Linked DNA regions of Rhodobium gokarnense. Each later gene encodes a partner of the first gene's protein in a complex. Links are inferred from orthologs where the notes say so. Each region holds a gene or a part of one and is shown in the gene's direction. Other genes may lie near its edges. The genes, in order: ccmE and ccmB.

Region 1 (15,293 bases):
CTCTACGACCAGGATTTCGACCGCGATTCCAACACCATCGAGGTGTTCGTCGGGCGCCTCAGGCGCAAGCTCGCGGTCGATGTCATCGAGACGGTGCGCGGGCTCGGTTACCGGATATCGGCGCCGGCGAATGACGCCTAGGTCGCTTTCCTCAAGACTGTTCATTGGCGCGGCCGTGTGGAGCGCGGTGGCGCTGATCTTTGCCGGCTTCATCCTCTCCGCCGTCTACCAGAACTCCGTCGAACGCTCCTTCGACGAGCGGCTGAACGTCTATCTGAAGCTCCTGGTCGGAGCCATGGTCAGCGCCGATGCGCCGGTCTCTGTCGACGCAGAGGCAGGGCCGCCGGGCGAGCCCGAAGCCGGGACACAGGCCGAAGCGCAAGCCGAAGCACAATCCCAAGCACAGGCCGAAACGCGCGCCGCCGCCGCACCGGATGCCGGCCCGCAGCAACCCGACGCCGAGCCGGACGCCGACGACGACACCGCCACCATCGACCTGCCCGATCCCGGCAGCCTCGGCGAGCCGCGCTTCGAGCTGCCCCTGTCGGGCTGGTACTGGCAGGTCGGCTCCGACAACGCCACCGGACTTGCCATGACCTCCGGCTCGCTGCTCGGCGATGCGCTCGCCCTGCCGAGCCGGTTCGGCGCCGAGCCGGATGATACCCGCACCTGGCGCGGCTACGTTCCCGGCCCCAATGACGAGGAACTGCGCGTCATTGAGCGCGAGATCAGCTTCCCCGAACGCGGCACCTTCCGCATCGCCGTTGCCGGCAATGCCGACGAAGTCCGCGCCGACGTCGCCTCCTTCCGCTCCACCGTCGCCCTGACCCTTGCGGTGATGGGCTTCGGCATCATCGTCGCCGTCATCTTCCAGGTCCAGGTCGGCCTCAGGCCCCTGCAGCGCATGAGCAACGCGCTCTATGCCATCCGGACCGGCGCCGCCGACCGCCTGCACGGCGACTTCCCCGCCGAGATCGAGCCGCTGGCCGAAGAGCTCAACGCCCTCATCGATTCCAACCGCGAGGTCGTGGAGCGCGCCCGCACCCATGTCGGCAACCTCGCCCATGCCCTGAAGACGCCGCTCAGCGTCGTCGTCAACGAGGCGCGCAGGGAGGACACGCCCTTTGCCCGCAAGGTCCGCGAACAGGCCGAGCAGATGGGCGTGCAGATCACCCGCCACCTGGAGCGCGCCCGCATCGCCGCCCAGCGCCGGGTCATCGGCGCCGTCACCGATGTCGGCCCGGTCACCGAGCGCCTGGTGCGCGCCATGCGTCGCATCCATGAGGAAAAGACCGTCACGCTGAGGATCGACGCGGGCAAGCCGCCGGCATTCCGCGGCGAGCAGCAGGATTTCGAGGAGATGCTCGGCAACCTCGTCGACAATGCCTGCAAATGGGCGGCGTCGGAGGTGACGGTGACGATCGCGGCGGCCGCGCGCCGGCCGGGGGTCGACCGCGACATGATGCTGATCCATGTCGACGACGACGGGCCGGGGCTGACGCCGTCGGAACGCGAGGAGGCGATCAAGCGCGGCCGCAGGCTCGACGAGACCGTTCCCGGTTCCGGCCTCGGCCTGTCCATCGTCACCGAACTGGCGCGCCTCTACGGCGGCGAGATCCGCCTCGACGCGGCGCCGGCCGGCGGCCTTCGCGCCACACTTTCGCTGCCGGCGCTTTGACATTGGCGTCGGGCGGCCCCATCTAGCCTGTCTAGGCGCAATTCGGCCATCATTTCGTGGCATGCGCTTCACTGTCGGTAACGTGCTACCATTGGTCGTGAAATCGTGCGGCGGCGGGGCCTGCCGACCCGTCTCCGGAAGGGATGTCTCCGGCGACGAGACTGTGGATTGACGACGATGCGGATCGGAGCACTCATTGTGGGCGCCACCCTCGCCGGCCTGGTCGGCGGGTGCGATACGCTCGGCCTGTCGAGCAGCTCCGACGGCGATGTCTCGCTGAAGAGCCGTTACGGCAGCGGCGAGCCGGTTCCCAAAAGTAAGGCCGGGGCCGCCATCGAAGCGCTGATCGGCCAGGAAATCAGTCCCGAGCTCGACGACGAGGACCGCCAGGCGATCTACGAGGCGCAGTTCCGTGCGCTGGAGTACAACCGCTCCGGCTCGCCGGTGGCCTGGAAGAACCCGTCCTCCGGCAACAGGGGCGAGGTCATCCCCGGACCGACCTACACCATCAACAACTCCCGCTGCCGCGACTATACCCACACGATCTTCGTCGACGACGCTCCCAAGGTGTTCCGCGGCACCGCCTGCCGCCAGCCGAACGAGACTTGGCGCTCGGTCTCCTGACCGCTTTCCCATTCGCCATTCGATCCCGCAGCCGGGCCCGACTGCGTCCCGTTTTCGCGCCTGATTTCCTTCGGCGATAAGCAAAATCTTAAGGGGTTTCCCGTCTTTTTAGACAATCGAGCATGTCGGAAGAGACGAAGGGGCCGGGGCGGCACTCCATGGCCAATCAAGCGCTGATCGAAGAAAAGGTGAAGACATACCTGCTGAGCCTGTCGCCGCAGGCGCGCAAGATGTTCCTCGCCAAGCTGGAGACGGCCGGCGGCAACGGCCTTTCCGACGCACAGCGAAAACTGTTCCTTTCCGTCGCCCGGTCCGTGGTGCGCGAACGCGCCACGGAAGCCGAGCGCGCCGACATGATCATGCGCGCCTTCTTCCGCCCGGTGGAGCCGTTCCTCTACGACGGTGAGTTGCAGAAGCGCCAGCGCGGCCGTATCGCTCGCTCCTCCCTGGAGCGCATCTGGGGCTGGATCTCGCGCGACGTCGCCCCCGATCCCCTGGTCGCCGTGCTGAAGGGCGAGGGCACCGGCGACATCGACGACGACCAGATCGAGGAGCAGACCGCCCAGATCCGCGCCGAGACCCTGCGCGTCATGCGCTCCCACCTCAAGGACATCCAGCAGGTGCCGCGCGGCAAGCAGCGGCTGGCGGCCCAACTGGGCGGCGGCGACCAGATGGAGGATCTGGAAGACCTCATCGCCGTGCTCTCCCACGAACGCGAATTCGCCTCCTTCTTCAAGAAGCTGCCGGCCCGTTTCACGACCGCGGACTTCGCCCCGGACGGCTACGCGCTGAAGATCCTGAAGGCCTTCCTCGGCTCGTTTCCCAAGGACCCGGCCTTCGTCGCCGCCGCATTGCTCGATCGGCTGCCGTCCGCGGTCTTCCTGGTCACCGTCACCAAGGGGCTGGCAAAGGCCGATTCGGTGAAAAAGATCGACGTTGCGCCCTACCGCGCCTTCATCGACGTGCTCCTGTCGGAGGTCGGGCGTCTGGTCATGGGCTTCACCGAAGCCCAGCAGGGCGGCAAGGACATCGAGACCCTGACCGGGATGATCGACCGCTACCACGAGGTCGTGCGGGCCCTCGACGTCGACATCCAGATCGAGGAATACGGCGAGTGGAGCGCGACGCTTGCCGCTTCCCGGCGCAAGATGTCGGACCGGGTCGGCATCGAGATCGAGCCGGCGATCGCCCTCGTCCGGCGCATCCTCAGGGTATCCGACGATGCCAGCGGCGTGCTCGACGTCCATATGGTCGCCGACGCCACGCGTGCCCTGCACATCCTCACCGCCGCCCGTCGCGCGGTCGACAGCCTTGCCCTCAACGACCTGCAGTCGCGGACCTGGCGCAACGTTCGCCAGTCGGTGGAGACCCTGTCCTATGGGCTGCTTGAGCGCATCCGCGCCGGCGATGCCGGCACCTGCGACCTGCCGATCAAGAAACTCGACGCGGCCATCGACTTCTCCCGCATCGTCTTCGACGAGGACTATGCCTACGGCCTGCAGCGGACCCGAAACAACGCCGTCGCCAATCTCGACAAGCGCGCAACGGGCACCTGATACCGCTTGCCCGGCAACATTGCGCTGGCGCATTTTCCCCATGACAAAAATCTGATAGAGGCGGCGCTTGCTCATATGCGCCAGCCGGGATAGGCATCGCCTCGCCGGCCGGCTCAAACGGGCGCCTCGCCGTGACACCTTGTCACGACGGCCCTGCGCCGAATGCGCGTTATGTCATAACAGCGCAATGGAATGCGAACAGGTTGCAAGTGATGGTTCTCTGGACACTGATTGCAGTCATGACGGTAGTCGCGGTGGTCGCCGTGATCGTGCCGCTGCTCCTGCAATCGGGCAAAAAGCCGGCGCCCGCCGCCGCCCACGACGTCGCGGTCTACAAGGACCAGCTCGACGAGGTGTCGCGGGACCTCGACAGCGGCCTCATCGATTCCGCCGAAGCCGAGGCGACGCGCGCCGAGATCGCCCGGCGCCTGCTGCGTGCCTCCGAAGCCGAAGCAAAGGCGCAGCCGTCGCAGCGCTCGCGGATGCCCTGGGCGGCCGCGGCCGCGGCCATCGTGCTGGTGCCCATCGTCAGCGTCGCGCTCTATCTCGCCGTCGGCTCGCCGGGCATTCCCGACCAGCCGCTGTCGGCCCGCGCGCCGGCGACCTCTCCCCATGGCGGCGACGTCGCACGCCTGTTGGAAGGGGCTGAGGCCTATCTGAAGGACAATCCGAGCGACGGCACCGCCTGGTCGCTGGTTGCGCCGGTCTATCTGCGCGTCAACCGGCCGAGCGATGCGGCGACCGCCTTCGGCAAGGCGATCGAGCTTCTGGGTTCCAATGCCCAGCTACAGATCGGCCTTGGCGAATCCATCGTCGCCCGCGAGGGCGGCAAGGTCGTGGAGGACGCCAAGGCCGCGTTCCGGCGCGCCCTGGAGCACGAGGCCAATGCCGTCGAGCCGCGGTTCTTCCTCGCCGTCGCGCTCAACCAGGAGGGCAGCTTCAAGGAAGCCGCCGCCGCCTGGGAAGCGTTCCTGAAGACCACGGACCCGCGCGAGCCCTGGGTCCGCTTCGCCCGCTCCGAGCTTGAAAAGGCGCAAAAGGGGGCGGGGCTTCCGGTCAAGATGCCCGACGTCGCCGCCGCACCCGAGGTCACAGCACCGCAGCAGCCGGCGCCCCAGGCGCCCGCCGGCGGCGAGGCGACCGCGCCGGCCGCACCGGGTCCCTCCGCCGAGGACGTCGCCGCGGCGCAACAGATGAACACCGAAGACCGCCAGGCGATGATCAACGACATGGTGTCGCGCCTTGCCGAGCGGCTCGAGACCGACGGCGGGTCGGCCGACGACTGGATCCGCCTCATGCGCGCCTACATGGTGCTCGACAAGAAAGACGAGGCCAGGCAGGCGGCGGCAAAGGCCATCGCCGCCCATGGCGGCGACGCCGCGGCCAGGGCCCGCATCGAACAGGCAGCCGGGGGGCTGGGGATACCGCTTTAGATCCTGACCTGAGCTAAGGGAGACAGGTGTCGCGATGACACGCAAACAGCGTCGCTTGAGTTTGATCGGAATTGCCGGTGTCGTGGTCGCCTGCGCGGTCGGCCTCATCCTTTTCGCCCTGACCGACCAGATCGTGTTCTTCCAGAGCCCGACCGACATCGCCGAGCATCCGGTGCCGCCGCAGCAGCGCATCCGCCTCGGCGGCCTCGTCAAGGAAGGCTCGGTGGTCCGCGGCGAGGGCACCACGGTGACCTTCACCGTCACCGACACCGCCAACGACGTGCCGGTGACCTTCACCGGCATCCTGCCGGACCTCTTCCGCGAGGGGCAGGGCGTCGTCGTGGAGGGCATGCTGGCGGTCGGCGGGACCTTTGACGCCGACACGGTGCTGGCCAAGCACGACGAGAACTACATGCCCAAGGAAGTCGCCGATTCGCTGAAGAAGCAGGGCGTCTGGCAGGGCACCGAAACCAACTGACGGCGCTGGGAAACACCAGCACCGGCGCGCAAGGCAGAACCACCAAGGGGACAACGAGACGATGATCGCAGAACTCGGCCACTACGCCCTGGTACTCGCCTTTGCCCTGTCGCTGATCCAGTCGGTGCTGCCGATCTGGGGATCGCAGCGCGGCGACGCGCGCCTGATGGCGGTGGCATCCCCCGCCGCGGCCGCCCAGTTCCTGTTCGTCGGTCTCGCCTTCGCCGCCCTGACCCAGGCCTTCGTGCAGTCCGATTTCTCGCTGGAACTCGTGTGGGCGAACTCCCATTCGACCCAGCCGCTCATCTACAAGTTCACCAGCGTCTGGGGCAATCACGAAGGCTCCATGCTGCTGTGGGCGCTGATCCTTGCCTTCTTCGGGGCGCTGGTCGCCGCCTTCGGCCACAACATGCCGGCGACGCTGAAGGCCAATGTGCTGGCCGTCCAGGGCTGGGTCGCCGCCGCCTTCCTGCTGTTCATCCTGACGACCTCCAACCCGTTCGCGCGCATCTTTCCGGCGCCCATGGAGGGCCAGGACCTCAACCCGATCCTCCAGGACATCGGCCTCGCCGTGCATCCGCCGCTGCTCTATCTCGGCTATGTCGGCTTTTCGATCGCCTTTGCCTTTGCCGCCGCGGCGCTCATCGAGGGGCGCATCGACGCGGCCTGGGCGCGCTGGGTCCGGCCCTGGGTGCTGATCGCCTGGATCTTCCTCACCCTCGGTATCGCCATGGGCTCCTACTGGGCCTATTACGAGCTCGGCTGGGGCGGATGGTGGTTCTGGGATCCGGTCGAGAACGCCTCCTTCATGCCCTGGCTGACCGGCTCGGCGCTGCTCCATTCGGCCATCGTCATGGAAAAGCGCGACGCCCTGAAGGTGTGGACAATCCTTCTGGCCATCCTCACCTTCTCGCTGTCGCTGCTCGGCACCTTCCTGGTCCGCTCCGGCGTGCTGACCTCGGTGCACTCATTTGCCAGCGACCCGACCCGCGGCGTCTTCATCCTGCTCATTCTCGCGACCTTCATCGGCGGCGCCTTCGCGCTCTTTGCCTGGCGCGCGCCGAGCCTGCGCCGCGGCGGCCTGTTCGCGCCGATCAGCCGCGAGGGCGCGCTGGTCTTCAACAATCTGTTCCTGACGGCCGCCTGCGCCGCTGTCCTCATCGGCACGCTCTATCCGCTGGCCCTTGAGGCGACCACCGGCGAGAAGATCTCCGTCGGCGCGCCGTTCTTCAACATGACCTTCGGGCCGCTGATCCTGCCGGCGCTGATCGTCATGCCGTTCGGCCCGTTCCTGGCCTGGAAGCGCGGCGATATCCTTGCCGTGTCCCAGCGCCTCGCCGTGGTCCTCGGCCTTGTCATCCTCACCGCGCTGATTACCGCCTGGGCCGTCGACGGCGGACCGCTGCTCGCCATTCTCGGCGTCGCGCTCGCCGCCTGGATGATGATCGGCGCCATCGCCGACATCGCCAGCCGCATCAAGCTGTTCCGTGTGCCGGCCGGCAACTCGCTGCGCCGCGCCGTCGGCCTGCCGCGCTCTGCCTGGGGCACCGCCTTTGCGCATTTCGGCGTCGGCGTCACGGTGCTCGGCATCGTCACCACCTCCGCCTGGCAGCTTGAGAACATCCGCGTCATGAAGCAGGGCGAGACGGCGACGATCGGCGGCTACGAGGCGACGTTCCTCGGCTCGCAGGGCCGTGCCGGCCCGAACTACCGCGAGATCGCCGCCCGCTTCCGGATCACCCGCGACGGCAAGGAACTCGGCGTCATGACGCCCTCCAAGCGGGTCTACACCGCGCGCGGCATGCCGACCTCCGAGGCCGCCATCCGTTCCATCGGCTTCTCCCAGCTCTATCTCGCCATTGGCGATGAGATGAATGCCGGCGGCGTTGCCGTACGCCTCTACTGGAAGCCGCTGGTGCTCCTGGTCTGGCTCGGCTGCGTGGTCATGGCCTTTGGCGGGCTCCTCTCCCTCAGCGACCGGCGCCTCAGGGTCGGCGCGCCGACCCGCGCCCGCCGCACTGTTGCGGCCGCGGAATGACCGCGGCCAAGGAGCGAAAGACGATGAAGCGGATCGCCGCCCTTTTCCTCGCGCTGTCGTGGCTTTGCCTGCCGGCCGCCGTCCATGCCGTCGAGCCGGACGAGATGCTGAAGGATCCGAAGCTGGAAGCGCGCGCCCGGGAGATTTCAGAGGGCCTGCGCTGCCTCGTCTGCCAGAACCAGTCGATCGACGATTCCAACGCCGAACTCGCCAAGGATCTGCGCGTGCTGGTCCGTGACCGCCTCACGGCCGGCGACAGCAACGAGGAGGTGATCGACTACCTGGTCAACCGCTATGGCGAGTTCGTGCTCCTGAAGCCGCGCTTCGGCGGCCACACGCTGATCCTCTGGCTGACCGCTCCGGCGGTTCTGGTGCTCGGCATCATCGCCGTGTTCTTTGCCTGGCGCCGCCAGCGGCGCTCCGCCGCCGCCGGGCCGGGCGGTCCGGTCGAGCTGACCGCGGCGGAGCGGGCCGAACTGGAAAAGGTCCTGAAAGACCGCAAGGGCGGTTGATCCGGCCGCGATCCGGCTCGGCAAATCCCCTTCGATCCCCTATTGTTGGCGCCTGTTGCGATGCGGGAATCGCCAAGGGGGAGTTCGATGTCGGCCGAGGTCCAGCGCATTTCGTTCAAGGGCAGTCTCGACAAGCCGCTCTCGGCCCGCCTCGATCTTCCCGCCGGCACGGTCCGGGCCACCGCGCTCCTTGCCCATTGCTTCACCTGCTCCAAGGATCTCGCCGCCGTCAGGCGCATCGCCGGCGAACTGGCGCGCCACGGCTTTGCGGTGCTGCGCTTCGACTTCACCGGCCTCGGCTCCTCCGAGGGGGAATTCGCCAACACCGACTTTTCCTCCAATGTCGGCGACATCCTCGCCGCCGCCGAGTATCTGCGCCGCAATTTCGAGGCGCCGAAGCTGCTTATCGGCCATTCGCTGGGCGGTGCTGCGGTGCTCACCGCCGCGCCGCGCATCCCCGAAGCGGTGGCGGTCGCCACCATTGGCGCTCCGGCCGACGCCGAGCACGTGACCCGCTCCTTCCACGCCCATCTGGACGAGATCGAAAACACCGGCTCTGCGACCGTCACCCTTGCCGGCCGTGAGTTCCGCATCCGCGACGACTTCCTCGCCGACGTCCGCGGCCAGAACGTCCATGACTGCGTCAAGGCGATGAAGAAGGCGCTGCTGATCCTGCACGCGCCGCGCGACGAGGTCGTCGACATCGAGAACGCAACGGCGCTGTTCGTTGCCGCCAAGCACCCCAAGAGCTTCATTTCCCTCGACACCGCCGACCACCTGATCAGCGATCCCTCGGACGCCGCCTATGCCGCCAAGGTCATCGCCGCCTGGGCCGGGCGCTATGTCGGGGCCGAGCCCCCGGCCGGCGATGCCGACGACAAGGCCATCCGCGTCTCCGAGACGGGCGAGGGCACCTTCCAGGCCTATGTCCAGGCCGGCCGCCACCGTCTCCTCGCCGACGAACCTGAGGGCTATGGCGGCAATGACACCGGCCCGTCGCCCTATGACTATCTGTCGGTCGCCCTCGGCGCCTGCACCACGATGACGCTGCGCATGTACGCCGACCACAAGAAGCTGCCGGTCGAGCACGTCTCCGTGGAGGTCTCCCACGGCAAGGTGCACGCCGCCGATTGCCAGGACTGCAGCGAGGAGGTGCGCGGCCGCGGCGGCAAGATCGACCGCTTCGAGCGGATGATCTCCATCGACGGCGACCTCGACGCGGAAACCCGCGAGCGCATGCGCCAGATCGCCGACCGCTGCCCGGTGCACAAGACGCTGCATGCCGGCGCCGCCGTCGTCACCCGGCTGGTGGACTCGGACTAAACCCCGGCGCCCGCACGGCGGCAGGATCGCTGAAGTCCCGGCGTCGGGGCGGGATTCGCGCCGTTCCGCGCCGGTATCCCCTTGGAATCTTACAAAAGTTTAATCCAATCGACAGGGCGCTGTAAGGCGACGCGCCCCATATTGCCTGTCAGTCGTACGGCGATGCCCCGTCGCCGTCCTCCAAAGTTTCGCTTCACGCTTGAACTGAGAATGTTCGACAGGAGAACACCGACCGATGACGAATAATTCCCCCCGACGCGCCGGCTGGACCGCCGCCATCATCCCGTCCTCCAAGCGCGCCCTGATGGCCAGCGTCCTGGCCCTCGGCGTTGCCGGCGGCATGATCGGCCAGTCGGCCCTGGTGCAGTCCACCCCGGCGCTCGCCGAAAGCGCCCAGACGACCATGAAGCCGTTCAGCTTCGCCGACCTCGCCGAGAAGGTGAGCCCGGCCGTCGTCTCCATCAGCGTCAAGACCGAAGCCACCCCGAACGTCTCGTTCTTCCAGGAATTCCCCGACTTCCCGGACGGCCATCCGCTGGAGCGCTTCTTCCGCCGCTTCGGCGAGGAACGCTTCGGTAACCGCGGCGACGACCAGGGCAAGCGCTGGCGCCACCGCCGCGGCCGCCATCCCTATGCCATGGCCCAGGGCTCCGGCTTCCTGATCTCCTCCGACGGCTACATCGTCACCAACAACCACGTCGTCGACAACGCCGAGGAAGTGACCGTCACCGTTCAGGGCGGCAAGACCTACACCGCCAAGGTGATCGGCACCGACAAGAAGACCGACCTCGCCCTCGTCAAGATCGAGGACAATGGCGGCTTCCCGTTCGTCTCCTTCGCCGACAAAGACGTGCGCGTCGGCGACTGGGTGATGGCGGTCGGCAACCCGTTCGGCCTCGGCGGCACTGTCACCTCCGGCATCGTCTCGGCCCGCGGCCGCGACATCGGCGCCGGCCCCTATGACGACTTCCTGCAGATCGACGCCCCGATCAACCGCGGCAACTCCGGCGGCCCGACCTTCGACCTCGACGGCAACGTCGTCGGCGTCAACACCGCCATCTACTCGCCCTCCGGCGGCTCGATCGGCATCGGCTTCGCCATCCCGGCCTCCACCGCCAAGGAGATCGTCGCCGACCTCAAGGACGACGGCAAGGTCGTGCGCGGCTGGCTCGGCGTCCACATCCAGACCGTCACCGACGACATCGCCGAGAGCCTTTCGCTCGACGAGCCGACGGGCGCCCTGGTCGCCGAAGTGCAGCCGAACAGCCCGGCGGAAAAGGCCGGCCTGAAGACCGGTGACGTGGTCACCGCCGTCGACGGCGAGAAGATCGACAACTCCAAGGAACTGGCCCGCGTCGTCGCCGCCTACCAGCCGGACAGCACGGTCAAGGTCGAGGTCCTTCGGGGCGGCAAGGCTCAGACCATCGACGTCAAGCTCGGTCGCCTGAACGACCGCGTCGCCAGCGCCGACCGCGACAGCGGCAACGGGGACGACACGCAGTCCTCGAGCACCTCGCTGGAAGATCTCGGCATCGCCGTCGTCCCGGCCGCCGAGACCGGCGCCGCCGATCAGGGCGTCGTCATCACCGACATCGATCCGGAGAGCGATGCCGCCGCCCGCGGCCTCAGGGTCGGTGACGTGATCCTGGAAGTCGCCGGCACCGCCGTCGAATCCCCGCGCGACGTCGCCCGTGCCATCGACGACGTCAAGGGCTCCGGCCGCAAGGCGGCGCTGCTCCGGGTCCAGAACGGCGACACCGCACGCTTCGTCGCCATCCCGCTCAGCCGCGGCTAGCCCCTCCGGCCGCAGCAAGATGTCCGGTTCCGTGGTGCCTCATCCCCGATCCCCCCACACGGAACCGGCGTCACGGGACGGCAGGCCTCGCCATCCGGCCTGCCGTCCCGGCCTTTTTCCGGGGACGCGTCACGGGCGCGTCCCTTTCCCCTTTTCTGCCCCGTCCGGTTTGTCTGTATAGTGCGCCCCATGCGGATTCTGGTGATCGAAGACGACCGCGAAGCGGCGGTCTATCTCGGCAAGGCCCTCAACGAGGCCGGCCACGTCGCCGACCATGCGCTGGACGGCGACACCGGCTGGCAGATGGCGGCGACTGGCGGCTACGACGTGCTCGTCGTCGACCGCATGCTGCCGAAGCGCGACGGCCTGTCCATCGTCGCGGAGCTGCGCCGCTCCGGCGACCGCACCCCGGTGCTGATCCTCTCCGCCCTCGGCCAGGTCGACGACCGGGTCACGGGCCTGCGCGCCGGCGGCGACGACTATCTCGCCAAGCCCTATGCCTTTTCCGAACTGCTGGCCCGGGTCGAGGCGCTAAACCGGCGCCAGAAGCCGGAACACGCCGAGGTGCTTTACAAGGTCGGCGACCTGGAGCTCGACCGGCTGTCCCACACCGTGCGCCGCGGCGGCCAGGAGATCACCCTGCAGCCGCGCGAGTTCCGGCTCCTGGAATACCTGATGAAGAACGCCGGCCAGGTGGTGACCCGCACGATGCTGCTGGAAAACGTCTGGGAGTACCATTTCGACCCCCAGACCAACGTGATCGATGTGCACATGTCGCGCCTTCGCGGCAAGATCGACAAGGGCTTCGAGACGCCCCTGATCCAGACCGTGCGCGGCGCGGGATATGTGATCCGTGACGGCGCTCGGTAAACTCTTCCGCACCACGGCGTTCAAGCTGTCGGCGATCTATCTGGTGGTGTTCGCGGCGCTCGCCGTGTTCATCATCATCTACATCGCGCACAATACGTCAGAGGTTTTGGGCCGCCAGCTCAACGAGACCATCGACGAGGAGATCGGCGATCTGGTCCGGCAATATGACCGCGGCGGCATCGGCCGCGTCGTGCGCTTCGTCGATCACCTGTCGCGCCGCCCCGGCGCCTCGCTGTTCCTGGTCACCGACTTCAGCGGCAATGCGATCGCCGGCAACGTGGCGAGCGTTCCGGCCGCCGTGCTCGCCGATCCCGACGCAAGGCCCCAGCGGTTGCGCTATGCCCGCTTCGACGGCACCGGAAACGAGGTCGGCGACCAGTTGGCGCTGGTCAAGGTGGTGGAACTGCCGAGCGGCTTCCGGCTCCTCGTCGGCCGCGACATCGGCGAGCGCGAGCAGTTCCGCGACGTCATCCGCCAGGCCTTCCGGATCACCATCGTCGTCATGATCGCGCTCGGCCTCCTGTCCTGGTTCTTCGTCAACCGCCGGGTGCTGAAGCGCATCGATTCGGTGTCGGAGACCAGCAAGCAGATCATGTCCGGCGACCTGTCCGGCCGCCTGCAGATCACCGGCACCGGCGACGAGTTCGACCGGCTGGCGGAAAACCTCAACGCCATGCTCGGCCGCATCGAGCAGTTGATGATCGGCCTCAAGGAAGTCTCCGACAACATCGCCCACGACCTGAAGACGCCCCTGACGCGGCTCCGGAACCGGGTCGAGACGGCGCTGCGCGAACCGATCGACGCGGCCAATACCCGCGATGTGCTGGAACAGGTGATCGAGGATTCCGACCAGCTCATCCGCACCTTCGATGCGCTGCTCGCCATCGCCCGGGTCGAGGCTAGTTCCTCCGGCGTCGTCATGTCCGACATCGACATCGCCGAGATCGCCGCCGAGGTCGCCGAGATGTACGAGCCCGTCGCCGAGGATGCCGGCATGCGCTTTTCGGTCGACATCGCCGGCCCGGCCAAGATCCACGGCAACCGCGAACTGATCGCCCAGGCGCTCGCCAACCTCATCGACAACGCGCTGAAATACGGCAAGCCGGAAGAGGGGGCTGACGAGGGCGCTGCCGAAGGCGAGGACCGCAACCAGATTTCGCTGAAGGTTTCTCGCGACGGCCCGGCGGTGGTCGCGACCGTCGCCGACCGCGGCCCCGGCATTCCGGAGGCCGATCGCGACAAGGTCCGCCAGCGCTTCGTGCGCCTGGAAGCCAGCCGCAACGCGCCGGGCTCCGGCCTCGGCCTCAGCCTTGTGCAGGCCGTCGCGCGGATGCATAACGGCGACCTCGATTTCGCCGACAACGATCCGGGCCTCGTCTCCAAATTGAGGTTTCCGGCAAGATAGGCCGCGGCCGACATGCGTCGCGGCCTCAAAAAAGCCAGGGAGGCGCGGCCATGGCCGAAACGGGCGCAACAGGGACCGAAGGGGCAACGGGCCCCCTTGCCGGGCGCATCACCGCGAGCGTCCCGCCGGCCGAGGCGGAAATCGCGGAAGGCCTCGTTGCCGACCTTCTCGCCCGCGCTGAGGCTGCCGAGGACGGCGAGACCGTCATCCGTCTCGTCAAATCGGATCCGTCGCTGGCCATCTTCCTCGGCGGCGTCTTTTCCAACGCCCCCTATCTCCGCGACATCGCCCTGAAGGATCCCGCGTCCCTCGGTGTCATCCTCGAAGCGGACCCGACCGAATTCATCGCCGGTCTCGTCGACGAGGCGCTTGCGCCCGCCGAGGACGAGGCCTCGCTGATGACGCGGCTCAGAAAAATCAAGGCGAAGGCCGCGCTCGCCATCGCCCTTGCCGATCTCGGCGGCGCCTGGTCGGTCGTCGAGGTCACACGCGCCCTCAGCGACATCGCCGATGCGGCGCTCAAGGCGACCGTCCGCTTCCTGTTTCGCGACTACGCCCGCCAGGGCAAGGTCGAGGGGCTGAACGAGGACGACCCGGAGGCTGGTTGCGGCTATGTGGTGCTGGCCATGGGCAAGCACGGCGCCCGCGAACTCAACTATTCCAGCGACATCGACCTGATCATCCTTTACGCCGCCGACCGCGCGCCCCTGACGGACCGCTCGGACGCCGCCACCTTCTTCGTCCGGCTGACGAAAAGGCTGGTGAAGATCATGCAGGAGAGGACGGCCGACGGCTATGTCTTCCGCGTCGATCTTCGGCTCCGCCCCGATCCCGGCGCCACCCCCGTCGCCATCTCGCTTCCGGCCGCGCTCACCTATTACGAATCCATGGGCCAGAACTGGGAGCGCGCCGCCCTCATCAAGGCCCGCGCCGCGGCCGGCGACAAGGTCGCGGGCGACGGTTTCCTCGCCGAGATCGCCCCGTTCATCTGGCGCAAATATCTCGACTACGCGGCGATCGCCGACATCCAGTCGATCAAGCGCCAGATCCACGCCCATAAAGGCTTCGCCGCCATCGGCGTCGCCGGCCACAACGTCAAGGTCGGCCATGGCGGCATCCGCGAGGTGGAGTTCTTCGTCCAGACCCAGCAGCTCATCGCCGGCGGCCGCAACATGTCGCTGCGCGGCAAGCGCACGCTGGAGATGCTCGACGAGCTGGTCCATCTCGGCTGGGTCGACGGGGCGACCCGCGACGAGCTCGCCGCCGCCTATGCGTTCCTGCGCGGCATCGAGCACCGCATCCAGATGGTCAATGACGAGCAGACCCAGCTCCTGCCGGAGGAGGAGGGGGCCCTGATGCGCGTCGTCCGGCTTGCCGGCTACGACGACCTCGACGCCTTCGCCGCCGACCTGCGCCATCACCTGGAGACCGTGCGCGGTCACTATGCGGAGCTGTTCGAGGCCGAGCAGCAGCTTTCCGGCAGCCTCGGCAATCTCGTCTTCACCGGCGACGACGAGGACCCGAACACGGTGGAGACCCTTGCCGGCATCGGCTTCAAACAGCCGCGCGAGGTGATCCGCG
Region 2 (15,415 bases), on another replicon or contig:
CCTGCGGGACGACGCGATCCGGTTCTGCGAGGAGATCCGGGCGAGGCGGCCCGACGTCGTCTTCGGCGCCGACCTCATTGCCGGCTTCCCGACCGAGACCGAGGCGATGTTCCAGAACACCCTCGATCTCGTTGCCGCCTGCGGGCTCACCTATCTGCACGTCTTTCCGTTTTCGCCGCGGCCGGGAACGCCGGCGGCGAAGATGCCCCAGGTGGAGCGGGCGATCGCCAAGGAACGGGCGGCGCGGCTGCGCGGCGCCGGGGCGGCGGCCTATGCGCGCCACCTTGCCGGCGAGATCGGCTCGCGTCGCCAGGTGCTCATTGAGCGCGACGGGCTGGGGCGGACCGAACAATTTACCGAAACGGCCCTTGAGGGCGCGGCGCCGGGCGACATTGTCCCCGTGCGCATTGTCGGCCACACCAGGCGGCATCTCGTCGCCGAAGCGGCCTGACGTCTTAAAACAACAGGAATTTTAGTATGGGTGGGAACGAAAAACCTGGCTTTTTCAGGCGGTTGTTCGGTGGCGGCAAGGATGCCGCGCCGCTCGAACCGGAGACCTTTCAGCCGACCGTGCCGCATCTCGGCGAGGAAAAGGCTTCTGATGGCGAGGCCGGCAACGGAGAGAAGGGCAAGGGTTCGTCGCTCTCCCTCTACCGGCGCGTGGAGCTGACGCCGCGCGAGAAGAAGCGCGAGGAAAAGCTCGCCCGGCGCCGCGAAAAGCTGATCGCCAAGATCAAGAAGCGCGCTGCCAAGGCCGCGGAAAAGCGCGAAAGGCGGATGTCACGCGAAGAGGCGCGCCGGCGCGAGGGCGGCTTCCTTGCGCGGCTGTTCGGCGGCAAGCCGGAGGCCCTGCCGCCGGCGGAACAGCGCGAGGCGCTACAGCCGCCGGCACCGATGCCGACCCCGGTGCCGAAGCCGATCCCGGAAATCCCCGAGCCGGTGGCTCCGCCGCCACCTCCCGTGCCGCCGACGCCCGAGCCGATCGAGGTCGAGCGCCTGCCGGAGGTGCCGCCGCTTGCCGAAGAGGTCCCGCCCGCGGAAGAAGAGGTTCTGCCGCCGGAGGAGATCGCGCCGCCTCCTGCCGTCGAAGAAATCCCGCCGCCGGTCATCGTGCCGCCGGTCGAGGAGGAGGTGCTGCCGGCTCCGCCGGTCGAAAAGGTCTCCTGGGTCCAGCGTCTGCGCCAGGGGCTCGGCCGCTCGTCCTCCGCGCTGAGCGAGGGAATTTCCGGCGTCTTTTTGAAGCGCAAGCTCGACGAGGACACGCTGCAGGACCTGGAAGACATCCTGATCCAGAGCGACCTCGGGGTCGAGACGGCGATGACCATCACCGAGCGGCTGGCCGACGGGCGCTACGACAAGGAGGTCAGCGACAAGGAGGTGCGCGGCATCCTTGCCGAGGAGGTGGAAAAGGTGCTGGCGCCGGTCGCCGAGCCGCTTTCCGTCGATCCGGCGAAGAAACCCCACGTCATCCTTGTCGTCGGCGTCAACGGCACCGGCAAGACGACGACCATCGGCAAGCTCGCCCAGAAACTCTCCGACGAGGGGCGCTCGGTGATGCTGGCCGCCGGCGACACCTTCCGGGCCGCAGCCATCGAGCAGCTCAAGATCTGGGGCGAGCGGACCGGATCGCCGGTGATCGCGCGCGAGACCGGGGCGGACGCCGCCGGCCTTGCCTTCGACGCGCTGACCGAGGCGAAGGCCTCCGGCACCGACGTCCTCCTCATCGACACCGCCGGCCGGCTGCAGAACAAGGCCGAGCTGATGGCGGAGCTTGAAAAGGTCGTTCGCGTCATCAAGAAGCAGGAGCCGGATGCGCCGCACACGGTGCTTTTGACGCTCGACGCCACCACCGGCCAGAACGCCCTCAACCAGGTGGAGATCTTCCGCCAGACGGCGGGCGTCACCGGCCTCGTCATGACCAAGCTCGACGGCACGGCGCGCGGCGGCATCCTCGTTGCCATCGCCGCCAAGCACGGCCTGCCGGTGCATTTCATCGGCGTTGGCGAGAGCGTCGACGACCTTGAGCCGTTCAACGCGGCCGATTTCGCCCGGGCGATTGCCGGGCTCTAGATACACCGACCGGGAGCACCCATGACCGAGACCGCCACCGAGAAGAAGACGCCGTCCTCCGGCTTCAAGTTCCTGCTCGATTTCGGGCCGCTGGTGGCGTTTTTCGCGACCTATTTCACGGTCGATCCGGTGACGGTCGGCGGCGAGGTCTATAAGCCCATTGTCGTCGCCGGGGTCGTGCTGGCGCTCCTGACGGTGATCACGCTGACGATCTCCTATGCGCGCTACCGGCACGTGCCCACGATGCCGCTGGTTTCCGGCGTTCTCGTCGTCGTCTTCGTCGTGCTGACCGTGATCTTCAACGACGACACCTTCATCAAGATCAAGCCGACCATCGTCTATTGCCTGTTCGCCGCGGCGCTGCTCGGCGGGCTGGCGCTCGGCAAGCCGCTGCTGCAGAAGCTGTTCGACGGGGCGTTCCAGCTTGACGACAAGGGCTGGCGCATCCTGACCCTGCGCTGGGGCCTCTTCTTCGTCGTCATGGCCGTCGTCAACGAATTCGTCTGGCGGAACTTTTCGGAAGAAAGCTGGGTCGCCTTCAAGACCTTCGGCTTCCTGCCGATCACGGTGCTCTTTGCCTTTTCCCAGATGCCGCTGATGAGCCGACACGCCATCGAGGCGGAGGACGGCGAGGGCTGATCGCGCCCTTTTGCGGGCAAAGATACTTTTTTCGAAATATGTTATTTTCGCATATCTGCATGTGCTGACATGCGGTTCGAGTTGACGGGAATGCAGCGTTTTTCCGCGCTCGCTATTCGGCCTGTCTTGTCGCCGGTGAAACAAGGTTTCGCCAAGCCATCCGCCCTTTCGGCGAATTGACGGAACGGGCGCGCTGCGTCTTGTGCGCTGCGACAAATGGTATTCTCCGACCGGGCGCGGTTGCCGGAATTGAAATTCTTTTTTACCGTCCGGCGTTTACCGCCCCGTTTTTGGAACATACTTCTTTCTTCATCGTGGAAACGCCCGACGTGTTGTGCACTGCCGAAAATCTTCCGACAGCCGGCACGCAAGCGGACGGGCGGCTGCGCATTGTCATTGCGAAGGGAGCGGACGATGAAGAGCATTACGGCCAATCGGCTGAACGACGGCGAAGCGGTCTGGCTCGACGCGCGCGGCGCCTGGGTCACCGACGCCCGCCGTGCGGCGGTGTTCCGGAGCGACGACGAGGCGGTGGCGATGCTGGAGACTGTTTCCCGGCAGGGCGATGTGGTGGTAGAGCCCTACGCCATCGACGTGACGGTGGAGGCCGGCGCCATGGTGCCGGTACGCCTGCGCGAGCGCATCCGGGCCAAGGGCCCGACCGTGCGCAGCGATCTCGGCCCGCAGGCGGCGCTCGCCGCCGTTGCGGCCTGAGGGAGGGCGGATCGATGTATGTCTACGACGATTTCGACGCCGCCTTCGTCAAGGCGCGGGTGGCGCAGTTCCGCGACCAGGTGAACCGCCGGCTCTCCGGCGAACTGACCGAAGAGCAGTTCAAGCCGCTCCGGCTGATGAACGGCGTCTATCTGCAGCTCCACGGCTACATGCTGCGCGTCGCCATCCCCTATGGCGTCCTCAATGGCGCGCAGATGCGCATGCTTGCCCATGTGGCGCGGCGCTACGACAAGGGCTACGGCCATTTCACCACGCGCCAGAATATCCAGTACAACTGGCCGAAGCTCATCGAGATCCCGGACCTGCTGGAGGACCTCGCCAGGGTCGAGATGCACGCCATCCAGACCTCCGGCAACTGCATCCGCAATACCACGGCCGACCCGTTCGCGGGCGCCGCGGCCGACGAGTTCGTCGACCCGCGCCCCTATGCGGAGATCATCCGCCAGTGGTCGTCGCTGCATCCGGAGTTCTCGTTCCTGCCGCGCAAGTTCAAGGTCGCGATCACCGGCGCCACGGTCGACCGGGCGGCGATCAAGGTGCATGACATCGGCCTGAAGGCGCTGCGCGGCGCGGACGGCGAAGTCGGATTCGAGGTCTTTGTCGGCGGCGGCCAGGGCCGCACGCCGATGATCGCCAAGAAGGTGCGCGACTTCCTGCCGGAAGAGGACCTGCTCTCCTATCTGGAGGCGATCCTGCGCGTCTATAACCTCCACGGCCGGCGGGACAACAAGTACAAGGCGCGGATCAAGATCCTCGTCCACGAGACCGGCACCGAGGAGCTCAAGGCCGAGATCGAGGCGGAGTGGGGGCGCATCCGCGACGGCGCGCTGAAGCTCCCGAAAGCGGATGTTGCGCAAATCGCATCTTTCTTTGCCCCGACAGGTCTGGCCCCGCGGCCGGGCGCGGCAGCCCGCCTCGCCGTGGAGCGGGCGTCCGATGCCGGGTTCGATGCCTGGGTGTCCCAGAACGTCGTCGCCCACAAGGTCGAAGGCTACGGCATCGCGACGATCTCCCTGAAGGCCGTCGGCGAAATCCCGGGCGATGCCAGCGCGGAGCAGATGGAGGCCGTCGCCGATCTCGCCGAGCGCTACGGCCACGACGACATCCGCGTCACCCACGAGCAGAATCTCGTGCTGCCCCATGTCGGGCTCGACGACCTGAAGGCCGTCTACGACGCGCTCCTTGAGGCCGGCCTTGCCAGCGCCAATGCGGGGCTTATCTCGGACATTATCGCCTGCCCGGGGCTTGACTACTGCTCGCTGGCCAACACAAGGTCGATCCCGATCGCCACGCGGATCGCCGAACGCTTCGCCGATGCGGAGCGCCAGCGCCTGATCGGCGACATGAAGATCAAGATATCCGGCTGCATCAATGCCTGCGGCCACCACCATGTCGGCCATATCGGCATCCTCGGCGTGGAGAAGAAGGGCCAGGAATTCTACCAGATCACCCTTGGCGGCTCGGCCGGCGACGAAACCTCCATCGGCGCGGTGGCCGGGCGCGGCTTTTCCGAAGATGCGGTGATCGATGCGGTGGAAGGGCTCGTCGACTTCTATCTCGCCGAACGGCGGGATGCCGGGGAGACGTTCCTTCAAACCTATCGGCGGCTCGGGCCGGAGCCGTTCAAGGGAGTGCTTTATGGCGCACAATGACGCTCCGCGTCGCAATTACCGCCCGGAAGATGTCGACCTGGCGGCGCTGGAGGCCCGGTTTGCCGGCGCCTCGCCCCAGGAGATCCTGGAGTTCGCCATCTTCGACCTGTTCCCCGACGATACCTCCAGCGTCACCAGCTTCGGTGCGGAATCGGCGGTGCTTTTGCACATGATCGCCGGCATCAAGTCGGATCTGCCGATCCTCTTCATCGATACCGGCAAGCATTTCGGCGAGACGCTGCGCTACCGCGACGAGATCATTGCGAAATTCGGACTGACGGGCGTTCAGACGATCTACCCGGACGAGGAGGAACTGGCGCGGGTCGATCCCGACGGAATGCTGTTCTCCACCGACGCCGACTGGTGCTGCGTTATTCGCAAGGCGCGGCCGCTGAACCGGGCCCTCGGGCCCTACAAGGCCTGGATTTCCGGGCGCAAGCGCTACCAGTCGTCGACGCGTTCGGAACTGAAGCTGTTCGAAGTCGCCGACGGGCGCATCAAGGTCAATCCGCTCGCCGCCTGGGGCACGACGGAGCTTGAGGACTACGCCAGGGAGCACGAGCTGCCGGCGCATCCGCTGGTGCCGATGGGGTACCTCTCCATCGGCTGCATGCCCTGCACCTCGCCGACGCTGCCGGGCGAAGACCCGCGCGCCGGGCGCTGGCGCGGCTCCCAGAAGACCGAATGCGGCATTCATTTTGCGGGCGGCAAGCTGACCCGCACGAAAAAGAGCTGAGGACGGAACGATGACGACGATCGACAAGGTTGATGAAACCGCCGCCGTCTGGCGCGAGGGTGGCTTTGTCGAGGATTCCTGGACGGTGGCGGCCGATGACAGTGCGCTGCCGGAGGGCGACGTCATCGTCTCCGTGGCGCGGTTGTCCGAGGACCGCGAGGCGCTCCTTTCGCGCAATGGCCGGCTCGGCCTCCTGATCGACACGGACGACGATCTCGATGCAACTGTCGCCGCCGTCGGCGACCTGTCGCGTCTGTCGCTGATCGCCCTGTCGTTTCCGAAATTCCAGTTCGGCCAGTCTTATTCCCGCGCGCGCCTCCTGCGTGACCGCCACGGCTTTGCCGGCGAACTGCGCGCTGTCGGTGACATCCTCATCGACCAGATCCCCTTCATGCTGCGCTGCGGGTTCGAAAGCTTCGAGATCCGCAACGAGCCGACCCGCGCGGCGCTGGAGCGCGGCGACGTTCCCGCTATCGACCTCTTTTACCAGCCGCTCCAGGACGGCTCGGAAGCCGCCGTTGCCGGGCGGTCTTGGCTGAGGCGGGCGGCGGAGTAGGGGCTGGCCGGGGGAGCTTCCGCTCTTACGTCGGACCATCCAACGCCGTCATCGCGAGGCGCCGCAGGCGCCGTGGCGATCCAGGAGCGGCTGGCTCGGAGTGTGCGGCTCTGGATTGCCACACTCGCTTCGCTCGTTCGCAATGACGATGTTACGGATCGCCGGTTCTTTCGAACGTCCCGAGGCGCTGCGGGTTTTTCACTTTCGTTGCCACATACTCTCCCGTCACCCCGGCCTCTGAGCCGGGGCCTATTGCCCCTCACGGCGCGGTATGCCGTTGGCGATAACGTGATCACGCCGGCGAGTGTCGACGCCGTGCGGACAGCCGATAGGGCTACCGTATTGAGAGGGGCAATGGGTCCCGGGTCTCGCTGCGCTCGCCCGGGATGACGGGAGAGGGTGAGGCGTCGCCGAACAGCGGCATCGTCGACTATACGAAAAACAAAAAAACCGCGCGGCGAAATAAACGCCGCGCGGTTTGATTTCTCGAAGCGATCCCTGCTGCGTCAGGCGGCGAGGTTGCGCAGGACGTAGTGCAGGATGCCGCCGTTCTTGTAGTATTCCAGCTCGTCCTCGGTATCGATCCGGCAGAGGAGCTGGATGGTCTTGTTCTTCTTCCGGGTGCCCGGATAGGAGATCTCCGCCTCCAGCGTCATGCGCGGCTTCAGGCCCTCCGAGAGTCCCTTGATGGTGACCGCCTCGGTGCCGTCGAGCTTCAGGGATTTCCAGCTATCCCCGCCGGTGAAGACCAGCGGCAGGACGCCCATGCCGACGAGGTTGGAGCGGTGGATGCGTTCAAAGGATTCGGCAATGACCGCACGGATGCCGAGAAGCGTCGTGCCCTTGGCCGCCCAGTCGCGCGAGGAGCCGGTGCCGTATTCCTTGCCGGCAAAGACGACAAGCGGCACGCCCTCGTCCTTGTAGCGCATGGCCGCGTCGTAGATCGACATCTCGTCGCCGGAGGGCTGGTGCTTGGTGTAGCCGCCTTCGACGCCCGGAACCATCTGGTTCTTGATGCGGATGTTGGCGAAGGTGCCGCGCATCATCACCTGGTGGTTGCCGCGCCGCGAGCCGTAGGAGTTGAATTCGGCGCGGCTGATCTGGTGCTCCGAAAGGTACTTGCCGGCCGGCGACTTCTCCATGATGGAGCCGGCGGGCGAGATGTGGTCGGTGGTGATGGAATCGAGGAAGAGGCCGATGACCCGGGCGTTCTCGATGTCGGTGACCGGCTCTGGCTCCATCTTCATGCCCTCGAAATAGGGCGGGTTCTGGACGTAGGTGGACGACATCGGCCAGTCATAGGTGAGCGAGCCCTCGACCTTGATGCCCTGCCAGTTTTCGTCGCCCTCAAAGACGTTGCCGTAGCGGTCCTTGAACATCTTCTTGGAGATCGACTTGCGAATGAGGTCGGTGATCTCCTTGGTGGTCGGCCAGATGTCCTTCAGATAGACCGGCTTGCCCTTCTTGGTGTAGCCGATCGGGTCCTTGGTCAGGTTGATCTTCATGGAGCCGGCGATGGCATAGGCGACGACCAGCGGCGGCGAGGCGAGGTAGTTGGCGCGCACGTCCGGGTTGACGCGGCCCTCGAAGTTGCGATTTCCGGAGAGTACGGAACACGCAACGAGGTCGTTCTTGGAGATCGCCTCGGAGATTTCCGTCGGCAGCGGGCCGGAGTTGCCGATGCAAGTGGTGCAGCCATAGCCGACGAGGTTGAAGCCGAGCTTGTCTAGGTCCTTCTGCAGGCCGGCCTTTTCCAGGTAGTCGGTGACCACCTTGGAGCCCGGCGCGAGCGAGGTCTTGACCCAGGGCTTCACCTCCAGGCCCTTTTCGCGGGCGTTGCGGGCGAGCAGCCCGGCGCCGATGAGGACGCTCGGATTGGAGGTGTTGGTGCAGGAGGTGATGGCGGCGATCACCACGTCGCCATTGCCGAGATCGTGGTCGCGGCCGTCAACCTCGACGCGCTTGTCGAGTTCGGCGAGCTTGTCCCACTCCTTCTCCATGGCCAGCGCGAAGGCTTCCGGCGCGGTGTCCAGCGCGATGCGGTCCTGCGGGCGCTTCGGGCCGGAGATCGAGGGCACGACGGTCTCCATGTCGAGTTCCAGCGTGTCGGTGAACTCCGGATCCGGCGTCTTGTTGGTGCGGAAGAGGCCCTGCTCCTTGGCGTATTCCTCCACGAGCTCGATGCGGGCCGACTTGCGGCCGGTGGCCTCCAGATAGGAGATCGCTTCGGCATCGACCGGGAAGAAGCCGCAGGTGGCGCCGTATTCCGGGCCCATATTGGCGATCGTGGCGCGGTCTTCCAGCGTCATGTTGGACAGGCCCGGGCCATAGAACTCCACGAACTTGCCGACGACGCCCTTCTTGCGCAGCATTTCAACGACGGTCAGCACCAGGTCGGTGGCGGTGACGCCCTCGTTGAGCTTGCCGGTGAGCTTGAAGCCGATGACCTCCGGGATAAGCATGGAGATCGGCTGGCCGAGCATGGCGGCCTCCGCCTCGATGCCGCCGACGCCCCAGCCGAGGACGGCGAGGCCGTTGACCATGGTGGTGTGCGAGTCGGTGCCGACGAGGGTATCCGGATAGGCGAACTCGACGGTCTCCTTGCCCTTCTTGGTCTTGACCTTGTCCTTGCGGGTCCAGACCGTCTGGGCGAGGTATTCCAGGTTCACCTGGTGGCAGATGCCGGTCCCCGGCGGCACGACGCGGAAATTGTCGAACGCTTCCTGACCCCAGCGCAGGAACTCGTAGCGCTCGCCGTTGCGCTTGTATTCAAGGTCGACGTTCTGGGAAAAGGCCATCTTGGTGCCGAAGGCGTCGACCATGACCGAGTGGTCGATGACGAGGTCGACCGGAACCTGCGGGTTGATCTTCTCCGGATCGCCGCCGAGTTTGGTCGTGGCGTCGCGCATGGCCGCGAGGTCGACGACGGCCGGAACGCCGGTAAAGTCCTGCATCAGCACGCGCGCGGGGCGGAACGCGATCTCGCGGTCGGAGCGCTTGTCCTTCAGCCAGCCGACCATCGCCTTGATGTCGTCGGCGGTGACCGTGCGGCCGTCCTCGAAGCGCAGGAGGTTCTCAAGCAGCACCTTCAGCGAGAAGGGCAGCCGCGAGGCGCCTTCCAGGCCGTTCTTTTCGGCCGCCTTGAGGCTGAAGATTTCGTAGGACTTCTTGCCGACCTTGAGGGTCTTGCGCGCCTTGAAGCTGTCGAGCGACTGAGATGTCACGGCTGGCGGTTCCTTCGTCTTGGGGCGGGCTGGCGTATCGCGACGGCGCAAGGAGTGCGCGTGTCGGGCCGGAGCCAGGGTGACACGCCGCCAGCTTTCGGTGAATGCGGGGCCTTGGGCTCGGTTCGCATGCCCTATAGCGAATTTTTTAGGGCGATTCCATATGAACGAAAGGCGTTTGCGCAATTTACGGAGATCGAAGGGTCTTTTCATAGACCCGGAATGGATCCCCGGGGGCATCGAATGGAGCGCCGAGGCGCTTCGCGACTGGACTTCCGGCGAGCCGGAGGCTACCGAACGGGGCGAAACGCAGTCAGAACGGATCCTCCATGGGCGATCTTGCGATCGAAGGGCGCGGCCTCGTTTGCGACCGGGGCGGGCGCCGGGTCTTTGCCGGCGTCGATTTCGACGTTGCGGCCGGCGAGGCGCTGGTCGTCACCGGGCCGAACGGCGCCGGCAAGTCGAGCCTCCTTCGGACCATCGCCGGCCTGATCGAACTTGCCGGCGGCACGCTGGAGCTGACGGGCGGCGACCCGGAACTTTCGCTCGGCGCGCACTGCCACTATTTCGGCCATGAGAATGCGTTGAAGACCCAGCTCACCGTGCGCGAGAACCTGGAGTTCTGGCACCGCTATTACGGCGACTGCGGGGTCTCCGTCCTCGAGGCCCTCGACCGCGTCGGCATCGGCCATCTCGACCACCTGCCGGCGGCGGTCCTTTCCGCCGGTCAGCGGCGGCGGCTGGCGCTTGCCCGCCTCGTCGTCTCGCACCGGCCGGTGTGGCTGCTCGACGAGCCGACGGCGGCGCTCGATGTCGCCAGCGAGGCGCGGCTCGGCGAGCTGATGGCCGCCCACCTCCTTGCCGACGGGCTCATCATCGCCGTCACCCACGGGGCATTGCCGCTGGCGGAGACCAAATCCTTGAAGCTCGGGGAGGCGCGGGTCGCATGACGGGTGCCTTTTCCGCCCTGTTCGTCCGGGAGATCCGGCTCGCCGTGCGCGTCGGCGGCGGCGCACTGATGGGCGTCCTCTTTTTCCTGACCGTCGTCTCCGTCTTTCCCTTCGCGGTCGGACCGGACCTGAAGCTGCTCTCGCGCATCGGTCCGGCGATCCTGTGGATCGGCGCGCTTCTCGCCACGCTCCTCTCCCTCGACCGGCTGTTCCAGTCGGAGCGCGACGACGGCACGCTCGACCTTTTGCTCCTCGGCGAGCACCCGATCGAGGTTCTGGTCTTCGTCAAGGCGATGGCCCACTGGGTGGCGACGGGCCTGCCCTTGGTGCTGGCCGCGCCGATCCTCGGCATCTTCGTCAATTTGCAGCCCATCGCCATCGGCTCCGTGATGGCGACGCTCTTCGTCGGAACGCCGGCGCTGACGGCGATCGGCGCCATCGGCGCTGCGCTCACCGTCTCGCTCAGGCGGGGCGGCGTGCTTCTCGCCATCCTCGTCCTGCCGTTGACGATTCCCGTGCTGATCTTCGGCGTCTCGGCCGCAACGGCCGCCGTCACCGAGCCGACGCCGTTCCTGACGCCGTTCCTGTTCCTGTGTGGCCTGTCGCTCTTGTCGCTGGTCTTTGCGCCGGTGGCGGCGGCGGCGGCACTGAGGCGCTCGGGGGATTAGCCCCGGCGGGGCTCTCCGTTCGAAATGCGCCGACATTGACCCTGTATACGGCCGGCGGCATCATTCCGGGATGGCCAGATGCGTGCTGCTCGACCTTTCCGGTGTCGTTTACGACGGCGATGATGCGATCCCCGGCGCCATCGACGCCGTCGGGCGGCTGCGCGATGCCGGGCTCGGGTTGCGGTTTCTCACCAATACGACGCGGACGCCGAAGGCGAAGCTGATCGACCGGCTGCAGGGGATGGGCCTTGAGATATCTGCCGACGAGGTGGCGACGCCGGCGCAGGTCGCCTGCGACTGGTTGAATGCGCGAGGGCTCGCGCCGCATCTCTTGGTGCACGAGGCCCTCGTCGGGGAGTTTCAGGGCTGCGGCGGGACGAACGGCGATGCCGTCGTCGTCGGCGATGCGGGAATGGGTTTTACCTACGAGGCGCTGAACGCGGCGTTCCGAAAGCTCGTCGACGGGGCGGATTTTTTGGCGCTTGCCCGCAACCGCACCTTCAAGGACGCGGACGGGAAGCTCAGCCTCGACGCCGGGGCGTTCGTCACCGCGCTCGAATTTGCCACCCGGCGCGGGGCGACCGTGCTCGGCAAGCCGTCGCCGGATTTCTTCGACACTGTGCTGGACAGCCTCGGCGCGACCCGCGGCGAGGCCGTCATGGTCGGCGACGATGCGGAATCCGACGTTGCCGGGGCGCTTTCCGCCGGCATCGGCGAAGCGCTGCTGGTGCGGACCGGCAAATACCGGCCGGGCGACGAGGATGCCGTCGTGCCGAAGCCGACGGCGGTCGTCGCCGATCTGGCCGAGGCGGTCGAGCGGATCCTTGCCTAGTTGCTGCGCCGCGCGCGGATGTCGGCCAGAACTTCCAGGTCGATGAGGGCGTCGTCGCGGATGCGGTTGTCGTAGTTCTCGGTCCCCATGAAGCGGGCGAAGGCGGCGATCTTGTCCGCGTCCCAGTCCGGCCGCGGCGTGCCCTCAAGGTAGCCTTCGTCGACGAGGATTCTTGTGAGGTAGGCGGCGGTCTCTGCGTCGATCGGAACGAGGTTTTCGTCCGCGCTCGGGAAATAGGAGAGCCGGTGGAGGCCGTAGCAGCGGGAGAGCTCGCCGATCGGGTCTGCGTGGTCATAGATGGAGATGTCGACCAGCTTTTCCTGCCGCCCGCCATAGCCGGCACCCGCCTGGAACACCTGCAGGCCGGCGGATTGGACGCCGCGCAATTCGCCCCCGGCCGCCTCGCCGCTCGACAGGGCCGCGATCAGGCGCGTGGCGAAGTCACCGTCGGTCTTGGCAAAGCCGTCGACCATTGCCTGCAGCACGTGGGGGCCGGCAAGGCCATTGCCATGGGCAAGGCAGGAATTGCCCTCAAGCGCCCCGGCAAAGCCCGCCCAACCGCGCACCTCCTCGCCGGTAAACCGCGCCGAGCCTTCCGGCGCCAGGATCGCGAGCTGGCGCTCGCCGCGGTTTTCGTCGCCATCCAGCAGGATCTGCAGCGCCGTCGCGGGTGAAACGCCGAGGCGCAACAGCTCCAGCCCGCGCGTGCCGTGGTCCGGGTTGGAAAAGGCCTGCGTCGCAATAACGCCGACGCCCGCCGCGCCATGGCAGATGAGCGTGGAAACGCCGGGGAACTTCGATTGCACGGCGATGCCGAGCGCACCGGTATCTGTGTCGTGGGCGAGGATCGAATAGGTCATGGCCCGTTAGGTGGGGCAGGGGACGTGCGGGAACAATATGGCCGGCCGTCGATTATGCTGTTGCCAATGGGGTAGCACGGGCGGAAAGCGGTCCTTTACTATGAGTCCTGTCGGCATCCCGCTTTCCGGTTTGTCGGCCGCATAGGCGAGCGGTCCACCGTGACGGCCTCGGTTTTCGCCCTATAACCCTGCATTCGCGCCGGGCGGGACCTTCGACAAAACGCCGGGCGCGGTGGCAAGTAGGCCCTTGCCGACCTTTCCAAGCCGGGCAGATCCGGCGCGCCCTCCCGCGCGTCGCCCATCCTCCAGGCATTGCGGCTGCCCCGTCCCCGCGGGCGGATCGGCCGGTGTCATCCGGTGAAGCAAACAAGAAACAGACCTGGGACAGTCCACAATGACCATCGCCGTCGCCCCGCTTCGCAATGCTTTGATCGCAACCTTCCTTGTTCTCCTCTCCTCCGCCGCTCTGGCGCAGGATGCCGGCCCCGCCGCCGATGCGCCTGCGGCCGAGCCGGCCGCCTCCGAGACAGCGGACACTGCCCCGCAAAGCCAGACCGCGCGGCTCCTCGAAATCCTGAAAGACGATGCCGCCCGCGCGGCGCTGATCGACGAGCTGGAGCGTGCGGCCGCCGCGCCCGGCGACGCGCCGGCGGCGGGCGATCAGACCCCGCAGCAAGAGCCCCCGGCCTCGATCGGCCGCCAGCTTGCGCTCTTCACCCAGGCGATTGCGGAGAACACCGCCCAGCAGCTTGAGCGCGGCTGGCACAGCCTTACCGGCGCCAAGCGGGTGTTCGCCAGCCTCGGCACCGACCAGGTGAAGGTGCTGATCGACGCACTCCGCGATCTCCTGCTGGTGATCGCGATCACTGTCGCGATCTTCCTGACGCTGCGCTGGCTGATGAAGCCGGTCTACCGGCGCATGGGCCGGCACGCCTCCAATTCCAATCTGGTGCACACCGCGTTTCTCTTCACCGGCTCCGTCCTCCTCGACATGCTGATCGTCATCGCGGCCTGGGGGATCGGCACGGTGATCGCGGTGCTCGTCTTCGGCCAGTTCGGCGCGATCGGGCTGCGCCAGACGCTCTATCTCAACGCCTTCCTGGTCGTGGAGACGATCAAGGTGGCGGTCCGCGCCGTGCTCTCGCCGGTGGCGAGCGGGCTCAGGCCGCTGCCGCTGTCGGACGGGGCCGCGCGCGCGCTCAACCGCAGCGCAAACATCGTCATCAGCGTGCTCGGCTACGGCCAGCTCCTCGTCGTACCGATCATCAACGCCAACGCCACCTATCTCGCCGGGCGCAGCATGTCGGCGCTGATCCTCCTCTTCGTGCTCGCCTATCTGGTGACGCTGGTGCTGCGGCGGCGCGGGCCGGTGTCCAGATGGCTGATGACGCGGATTTCGCCGCCGCAGCCGGTGCTCGATGCCGACGGCCAGCCGACCGGCGAGATGGCGCCGTCGCAGAGGCGGCCCTCGCGGCTCGTGCGGACCCTCGCCCAGAGCTGGCACTGGTTCGCCCTGGCCTATCTCGCGGTGATGTTCTTCATCGTGCTGACGCGGCCGGCGACGGCGGTCTTTGCCGCCGTGTTCGCCTCCGTCGAGATCGTGCTGGCCGTGGTCGTCGCCTCGCTGGTCTCGGCGATGATCGCCAAGGCGATCGTCCGCGGCGTCAGCCTGCCCGAAAGCCTCAATGCCCGCCTGCCGATGCTGGAGCGGCGGCTCAACCGGCTGATCCCCTACTTCCTGATCGCGGTCCGGATCGCGATCGGCGTTGCGCTCATCCTCTTTGCGCTCGACGTCATCGGCGCCATCGACGTTGCCGGCTGGCTCGGCACGGACCTTGGCCTGCGTTTCACCGGCACGACGGCGAGCGTCACGCTGATCCTCGTCATGGCGTTGGCGTTCTGGCTCGCCATGACGTCCTGGGTCGACTACCGGCTGAACCGGGATCCGCTGACGGCGCCGACCGCGCGGGAAACGACGCTGCTGTCGCTGTTGCGCAACGCCGTCACCATCGTGCTGGTGGTGCTGACGCTGATGTTCTGCCTGTCAGAGATCGGCATCGATATCGGCCCGCTGCTCGCGTCCGCCGGCGTCCTCGGCCTTGCCATCGGCTTCGGCGCCCAAAAAATGGTGCAGGACATCATCACCGGCGTCTTCATCCAGTTCGAGAACGCCGTCAATGTGGGCGACGTGGTCACGCTCGCCGGCACCAGCGGCGTCGTCGAAAAGCTCACCGTGCGCTCGGTCTCGCTACGCGACCTCAACGGCGTCTTCCACGTTATCCCGTTCTCCTCGGTCGACATGGTCTCCAACTTCACTCGCGGCTTCGGCTATTTCGTCGCCGACATGGGCGTCGCCTATCGCGAGGACATCACCGAGGCGAAACAGGCGATGTTCGATGCCTTCGAGGAACTGCGCCAAAACCCGGAGCACGCGGCGTCCATCGTCGGCGACTTCGAATGGTTCGGCCTCAACAGCTTCGGCGCCAGCGAAAT

What was found.
Region 2: the proteins of ccmE (region 1) and ccmB are in contact, whole or in part, in a solved structure (PDB 8CE8), measured with the Escherichia coli proteins. The link is inferred for Rhodobium gokarnense from one-to-one orthologs.

Annotation. Positions count from the first base shown.
Region 1 is NZ_JAOQNS010000005.1:280,879-296,171, reverse strand. Bases 4,251-7,047 are described here. They hold ccmE (cytochrome c maturation protein CcmE), read left to right. Parts: upstream 4,251-5,325; coding sequence 5,326-5,769; downstream 5,770-7,047. Other genes in these bases: M2319_RS11010 (heme lyase CcmF/NrfE family subunit), read left to right, coding at 5,831-7,047; ccmI (c-type cytochrome biogenesis protein CcmI), read left to right, coding at 4,251-5,291. Outside these bases: M2319_RS11040 (response regulator transcription factor), read left to right, coding at 1-141; M2319_RS11035 (ATP-binding protein), read left to right, coding at 131-1,678; M2319_RS11030 (RT0821/Lpp0805 family surface protein), read left to right, coding at 1,856-2,302; M2319_RS11025 (hypothetical protein), read left to right, coding at 2,425-3,858; more of ccmI, read left to right, coding at 4,071-4,250; more of M2319_RS11010, read left to right, coding at 7,048-7,807; M2319_RS11005 (cytochrome c-type biogenesis protein), read left to right, coding at 7,831-8,319; M2319_RS11000 (bifunctional alpha/beta hydrolase/OsmC family protein), read left to right, coding at 8,407-9,642; M2319_RS10995 (Do family serine endopeptidase), read left to right, coding at 9,878-11,437; M2319_RS10990 (response regulator transcription factor), read left to right, coding at 11,627-12,307; M2319_RS10985 (sensor histidine kinase), read left to right, coding at 12,291-13,712; M2319_RS10980 (bifunctional [glutamine synthetase] adenylyltransferase/[glutamine synthetase]-adenylyl-L-tyrosine phosphorylase), read left to right, coding at 13,763-15,293. UniProt on the Escherichia coli protein: Heme chaperone required for the biogenesis of c-type cytochromes. Transiently binds heme delivered by CcmC and transfers the heme to apo-cytochromes in a process facilitated by CcmF and CcmH.
Region 2 is NZ_JAOQNS010000003.1:35,369-50,783, reverse strand. What follows is about bases 9,476-12,394. They hold ccmB (heme exporter protein CcmB), read left to right. Parts: upstream 9,476-10,558; coding sequence 10,559-11,230; downstream 11,231-12,394. Other genes in these bases: M2319_RS05360 (DUF1028 domain-containing protein), read right to left, coding at 12,059-12,394; M2319_RS05365 (TIGR01458 family HAD-type hydrolase), read left to right, coding at 11,301-12,062; ccmA (heme ABC exporter ATP-binding protein CcmA), read left to right, coding at 9,942-10,562; acnA (aconitate hydratase AcnA), read right to left, coding at 9,476-9,612. In the rest of the region: tRNA (N(6)-L-threonylcarbamoyladenosine(37)-C(2))-methylthiotransferase MtaB, read left to right, coding at 1-451; signal recognition particle-docking protein FtsY, read left to right, coding at 478-2,070; M2319_RS05410 (septation protein A), read left to right, coding at 2,092-2,709; M2319_RS05405 (hypothetical protein), read right to left, coding at 2,751-3,134; M2319_RS05400 (DUF2849 domain-containing protein), read left to right, coding at 3,124-3,423; M2319_RS05395 (nitrite/sulfite reductase), read left to right, coding at 3,438-5,096; M2319_RS05390 (phosphoadenylyl-sulfate reductase), read left to right, coding at 5,083-5,832; M2319_RS05385 (DUF934 domain-containing protein), read left to right, coding at 5,843-6,388; more of acnA, read right to left, coding at 6,895-9,475; more of M2319_RS05360, read right to left, coding at 12,395-12,922; M2319_RS05355 (mechanosensitive ion channel domain-containing protein), read left to right, coding at 13,317-15,415. UniProt on the Escherichia coli protein: Required for the export of heme to the periplasm for the biogenesis of c-type cytochromes.